Regions from separate parts of the Morococcus cerebrosus genome, predicted to be linked through region 3. Evidence: predicted binding sites of a transcription regulator. Region 3 holds the regulator's gene; each other region holds the start of a gene.
The links. Region 3 encodes FNR, which switches genes on or off when oxygen is low (the NO sensors DNR and NnrR bind a similar motif). Its sites were predicted from a motif close to TTGATNNNNATCAA; they were not measured.
Positions count from the first base shown of each region.

Region 1: a site for FNR is predicted at 1,298-1,311, ahead of pflB (formate C-acetyltransferase). Genes of this name have one in related genera too.
Region 2: a site for FNR is predicted at 844-857, ahead of ccoN (cytochrome-c oxidase, cbb3-type subunit I). Genes of this name have one in related genera too.

Region 1 covers NZ_CP094242.1:1,330,543-1,332,817, forward strand. Annotated here, with positions in the region: gene bfr (bacterioferritin) at 56-520, shown strand; gene bfr (bacterioferritin) at 543-1,016, shown strand; gene pflB (formate C-acetyltransferase) at 1,434-2,275, shown strand, end outside.
Region 2 covers NZ_CP094242.1:1,860,702-1,862,976, reverse strand. Annotated here, with positions in the region: gene MON37_RS08785 (M61 family metallopeptidase) at 1-789, opposite strand, end outside; gene ccoN (cytochrome-c oxidase, cbb3-type subunit I) at 1,120-2,275, shown strand, end outside.
Region 3 covers NZ_CP094242.1:1,651,233-1,653,507, reverse strand. Annotated here, with positions in the region: gene hemN (oxygen-independent coproporphyrinogen III oxidase) at 1-652, opposite strand, end outside; gene fnr (fumarate/nitrate reduction transcriptional regulator Fnr) at 796-1,530, shown strand; partial or broken gene MON37_RS07775 (MBL fold metallo-hydrolase) at 1,615-2,275, shown strand, end outside.

The sequences.
Region 1 (2,275 bases), 320 kb from region 3:
CAACACGCAATGTTTTTTACAGACACTTTACAATTTCAAAGAAAGAGAAAGAATTATGCAAGGCAATCAAGCTGTTATCGATTATATGAACGAACTGTTGTCCGGCGAGTTGGCTGCACGCGATCAATACTTCATCCACTCACGCCTGTACTCCGAATGGGGCTACAACAAACTGTTCGAGCGTCTGAATCATGAGATGGAAGAAGAAACCACTCACGCCGAAGACTTCATCCGCCGTATCCTGATGCTGGGCGGTACGCCTAAAATGACCCGTGCCGAACTGAACATCGGTACCGACGTGATCTCCTGCCTGAAAGCGGATTTGAACACCGAATACGAAGTGCGCGATGCATTGAAAAAAGGCATCAAACTGTGCGAAGAAGCACAAGACTACGTTACCCGTGATTTGATGATTGCCCAGTTGAAAGACACTGAAGAAGATCACGCGCACTGGCTGGAACAACAACTGCGCCTGATCGAACTCGTCGGCGAAGGCAACTACTACCAAAGCCAACTGTAATTAAGCGTATAAGGAGCTGAAAATGAAAGGCGATCGCTTAGTTATCCGCGAATTGAATAAAAACTTGGGCTTGCTCTTGGTTACCATCAACCAATATTTCCTGCATGCCCGCATTTTGAAAAACTGGGGCTTTGAAGAATTGGGCGAACATTTCTTCAAACAGTCCATCCGCGAAATGAAATCCGCAGACGATTTAATCGAGCGTATTTTGTTCTTGGAGGGTCTGCCTAACCTGCAAGAATTGGGCAAACTGCTGATTGGCGAATCAACCGAGGAAATCCTGACCTGCGATTTGACAAAAGAACAGGAAAAACACGATGCCCTCGTCGCTGCCATCGCCATCGCGGAACAACAGCAAGACTACGTCAGCCGTGATTTGTTGGAAAAACAAAAAGACATCAACGAAGAACACATCGACTGGCTCGAAACCCAGCAGGAGCTGATCGGCAAAGTCGGTTTGCCGAACTACCTGCAAACAGCGGCGCAAGAGGACTAAAACACAAACCACTGCCAAATATAGCAGTCCCTGCACCCATAAACGGCATATCTTTTCGGATATGCCGTTTTTCTTTACATCAAGCTCGTCTGAAAAACAGTATTTCAGTTTTTCAGACGACTTACCTTCTTCTAAAGAATATGTAACCCCATGAAACCCCAACCCCATACAAAAGCCCTGAAAACCGGACAAGTTTTCAGGGCTTAATTTTATATTCTACACTTGTTTACACGCTAAAGGCTTGAAAAATAAAATGTAGTTTTAAGTAATAACTGTTCTCATTGATGTAAGTCAAAAAAACATCGGGTATGCATTCACATCTCCGCCAATCGTTACACTTCATAGAGCTAAAGTGCTATTCTGCAAAGGTAAATTTCTTCTACCTATAAATTCTATCTGACAAATTAGGAGCTTGATATGTCAACCGATGTACAGCAACGCCCTGCCGCTTGGGAAGGTTTTGTCGGCGGTAATTGGGAAACCAATGTCGACGTGCGCGATTTTATTCAGAAAAACTACACGCCTTATGAAGGCGATGCATCTTTCCTCGCGCCTGCAACCGAGGCAACGACCAAACTGTGGGCGGAAGTGATGGAAGGCATCAAAGTCGAAAACCGCACGCACGAACCCTACAAAATCGACGCGCAAGTCGTGTCCGGCATTACCAGCCATGCGCCGGGTTATATCAATAAAGATTTGGAAACCATCGTCGGCCTGCAAACAGACGAGCCTCTGAAACGCTCGATCATGCCGTTCGGCGGTTTGAAAATGGTACAAGACGCGTGCAAAGTGTACAACGTCGAGTTGAACCCCGAAGTCAGCGAAATCTTTACCAAATACCGCAAAACCCACAACCAAGGTGTGTTTGACGTTTATACGCCCGACATCCGCCGTTGCCGTAAATCAGGCGTGATTACCGGCTTGCCAGATGCTTACGGTCGTGGCCGCATCATCGGCGACTACCGTCGCGTAGCATTGTACGGTATCGACTTCTTAATGAAAGACAAACTCAACCAGTTCAACTCGCTGCAAGCCGATTTGGAAAACGGTGTGGATTTGGAAGAAGTCATCCGCCGCCGCGAAGAAATCAACGAACAATACAAAGCCTTGGGTCAAATGAAAGAAATGGCGGCTTCTTACGGCTACGACATTTCCGACCCTGCGAAAAATGCGCAAGAAGCCATCCAATGGACTTACTTCGGCTACCTTGCCGCCGTTAAATCGCAAAACGGCGCCGCCATGTCGTTCGGTCGCGTATC
Region 2 (2,275 bases), 210 kb from region 3:
GAGCAGTTGGGTGTAGGCATCGTTGGCGTCGGTCATGCCGTGCGGCGGCAGGCTGTGGCGGTCGGCGAGCAGGGCGGTGCTGCTGATGTGTTCCAGTCCGCCGTAGATGTTGTCGCCGACGTGGAGCAGGAAGAGGTAATGGGTGAACGGGGCAGGGGAGGGGAACATGGCCAGTTCGGTTTTGCAGATTGTGCGGATGTCTGACACGAGGCGGTCGCGGTCGAAATTGGGGTAGTGGCCGCTCAAGGCGATACGGTGCGGGATGCCGCCGGCTTCGAAATCGAGAAATTCGATGTTGCCCAGTTCGACAGGGTGGTCGATTAAGTCATGGTAGGAGGTCGTCTGAAAGCTGTGGATGCCGGTTTGGGGCAGGGTGGTGGCAATCCGCCATGTTTTCGGCAGGATGGGGAATTCGATTTGGTGCGCGCTGTTTTCTTGTCCGTTTACCTGCAAAAACAGGCACGCGCCGTCAAAGAACCCGCGTTCGGCAGTCAGAAACGAGCCGCGGACGGACAGGTCGTAGGCGTAAACGGTGTAGTAAATTTCCCACTCGCCGGACTGCGGGGCAATGCGCCACCGGTTTTTTTTGACTTGGGTCAGATGGGCATATTCTCCATTGCAAAAGGCGCGGATGGTGGTGATGTGGCGGGAGAAGTCACGTATCAGATAGCTGCCGGGAACCCAGTTCGGCAGGCTGATTTCTGTTTCCAAATCATGTTCTTGTCGGAAGGTTAGGCGGATGTGCCACTCGTGGGTGAGCGGGCTGGGGGTGATTTTGTAATTAATCATGACTATTAATGTATTTGTTAAATTTTATGAATAAAAAAGGTCGAATTATGCGGTTTGATTTATATCGATAAAGTCCCCTTCAAAAGGGAGACTTGAAAAAATAAAGTGGCGCTGTAGGGGAGGTTGTTAAATAATAATATGATTATAAAGTAAAAAATATAAAAAATCGATAAAGCCGCCAGATGGAGTGAAATGTAATTCCGCTTGGCTAGGCTTGTCTTATATGTTAAATTTAGAAAAATTTAAACCTAGCCCTTATTGCGTTTGTTTAAAACGCATACGGCAAAGTGAGATAAAAAATTTTTATTCCCATAATTCATGGAGACTCTCATGGACACACAAACTTATAACTACAAAGTGGTGCGCCAGTTCGCCATCATGACCGTAGTTTGGGGTATTGTGGGCATGTTGGTCGGTGTCATCGTTGCCGCCCAATTGTTCGCCCCAGCCCTTGATTTATCAGATGTCGGCCCTTGGTTCCACTTCGGCCGCCTGCGTCCGTTGCACACCAATGCGGTGATTTTTGCGTTCGGCGGTTGCGGTCTGATGGGTACATCATACTACGTTGTTCAACGTACCTGTAATGCACGCCTGTTCGGCGGTTGGCTGCCGGCATTTACCTTCTGGGGCTGGCAGGCAGTTATCGTTGCGGCAATCGTCAGCCTGCCTTTGGGTTATACCCAAGCTAAAGAGTATGCCGAATTGGAATGGCCTATCGACATCCTGATCGCTTTGGTTTGGATTGCTTACGCCATCGTATTCTTCGGTACGATTGCTAAACGTAAAATCAAACATATCTACGTTGCCAACTGGTTCTACGGCGGTTTCATTTTGGCCGTTGCCCTGTTGCACATCGTCAATAACCTGAGTATTCCTGCGGGCTTCATGAAATCCTATCCGGTTTATGCGGGTGCAATCGATGCTATGGTTCAATGGTGGTATGGCCACAATGCCGTAGGTTTCTTCCTGACCGCAGGTTTCTTGGGCATGATGTACTACTTCGTGCCGAAACAGGCAGGGCGTCCGGTTTACTCTTACCGCCTGTCCGTCGTCCACTTCTGGGCTTTGATTTTCACCTATATGTGGGCAGGTTCCCACCACTTGCACTATACCGCGCTGCCTGACTGGACTCAGTCCTTGGGTATGGTGTTGTCCCTGATTCTGTTCGCACCTTCTTGGGGCGGTATGATCAACGGTATCATGACCTTGTCCGGCGCATGGGACAAACTGCGTACCGACCCTATCTTGAAATTCTTGATCGTTTCTCTGTCCTTCTACGGTATGTCCACCTTCGAAGGTCCGATGATGTCCATCAAATCCGTCAACGCTTTGAGCCACTACACTGACTGGACCGTTGCACACGTTCATGCCGGCGCATTGGGCTGGGTGGGCTTCGTGACCATTGGTTCCGTGTACTACATGATTCCCCGCCTGTTCGGTAAAAATGAAATGTACAGCACCAAATTGGTGGAAGCGCATTTCTGGA
Region 3 (2,275 bases):
CGGCTTCGCGGGCGGCATCGATGACTTTTTTGGTTTCGTCGTAGCTTTGGATGCGGTTGACTGCTGCCTGCACTTTGGGATCAAAGTCCTGAATGCCGACGCTCATGCGGTTGAAGCCGAGCTTACCGAGCATGAGGACAGTTTCGCGGCTGACTTTGCGCGGGTCGATTTCGATGGAGTATTCGCCGCCAGGGATCAGTTGGAAGTGTTTGCGTATCATGCGGAATACGCGTTCGATTTGGTCGTCGCTCAAGAAAGTCGGCGTACCGCCGCCGAAGTGCAGTTGCGCGAGCTGATGCCGTCCGCCCAGATGCGGGGCGAGCAGCTCCATTTCTTTTTCAAGGTATTCGATGTAGGCATCGGCGCGGCTTTTGTCTTTGGTGATGATTTTATTGCAGCCGCAGTAGTAACAAATGGTGTTGCAGAAGGGGATGTGGATATAAAGCGAAAGGGGCTTGTTCAAAGCCCCCATACCGCGCTGATTCAAGGCATTGATATATTCGGCTTCGCGAAATCCGTCATGAAAACGGTCGGCTGTGGGGTAGGAAGTGTAGCGCGGACCGCTGGAAGGAAGGCTGGCGATGAGTTCGCGGTCGAACTCAGGCTTGTCATCGTTTCTATTGTGATTATTTTGTATCGGTATTACTTTCATGGCGTGTGCGTGATTAGAGTAATGAAGTTAGGCAATTTTCGGATAGTTTGGTAGAATGCCACAGTATGATAAACCTGTCTTGATATGTGTCAATAACTTACGTAATCATGACAGGATAAAAACCTTAATTTTAAGGGTGTTTTATGACCACACACAATGCTATGCATCAGATGAAAACCCTGTGTTCTTCCTGTTCGCTGCGTGAACTCTGCCTGCCTGTCGGGCTTTTGCCCAATGAGTTTGCACAATTGGACGCGGTCATCCGACAGAGCCGCCGCTTGAAGAAGGGTGAATATCTGTTCCGCACCGGTGAGCCTTTCGCGTCGCTGTTTGCCATCCGTGCCGGTTTTTTCAAAACCACGGTTGCCAGTCAGGACGGTCGCGATCAGGTTACCGGCTTTTTTATGTCCGGCGAACTCATCGGTATGGACGGCATTTGTTCCCATGTCCACAGCTGCGACGCGGTGGCTTTGGAAGACAGCGAAGTGTGTGAGCTGCCCTTCACCCACATCGAAGAGCTGGGACACAACATCCCCAGCCTGAGAAGCCATTTTTTCCGGTTGATGAGCCGCGAAATCGTGCGTGACCAAGGTGTGATGCTGCTTTTGGGCAATATGCGCGCCGAAGAACGTCTGGCAGCGTTTTTGCTGAACTTATCCCAACGCCTTTACTCGCGCGGATTTGCCGCTAATGATTTCATCTTGCGGATGTCGCGCGAAGAAATCGGCAGCTATTTGGGACTGAAACTGGAAACCGTCAGCCGCACACTGTCCAAGTTCCACCATGAAGGTCTAATTTCGGTCGAACACAAACACATTAAAATCCTCGACTCGCAAGCCCTCAAAAAAATGGTATCCGGCTGTTCGCACGCCATCTGACGGATACCGAAACCATTTCAAACTTCAAACAGAATCCAAGGTCGTCTGAAAATTTTCAGACGACCTTCTTCATAAAAACCAATTATGAAACACAAGAAAAAACTCATTGCCTTGACCGCTGTCTGCGCCCTGCTCGCCTACTGGCTTTATCCCGATCAACATCCCGTTTACCCCGCAAGCGACCATTACGACCCGAAAACGCAAACCTTCTTCAACCCCGAACCGCAGCAGAAACCGACCGGCCTGACCGGCGCATTTTGGAAGATTCTGACCGACCCGCAGGCAACGCGCCCGCCCAAACCTCTGCCTACCGTCAAGCCCGATTGGCAAACCTTCCTCGCCGCACCCGAAGGGAAAAGCCGTTTCGTCTGGTTCGGGCATTCCACCCTATTGATGCGGATCGGCGGGCAAACCGTCATTACCGACCCCGTTTTCGGCAATTCCCCATCCCCATCACCATGAAACGCTTCCAGCCTGCCCCCTCAGAAATCGACGAACTGCCGCCCGTCGATGTCATCCTGATTTCACACAGCCACTACGATCACCTCGAAAAAGACAGCGTGCAAGCACTCAATTCAAAAGGCAACAGCCATTTCATCGTCTCACTCGGCATGGGCGTACTGCTGAAAAAATGGGGCGTGCCGCAAGAGCGCATTACCGAACTCGATTGGTGGCAAAGCACCGAACGCAACGGCATCCGCTACACCGCACTACCTGCCCGTCACGATTCATCCCGAACCCTGAC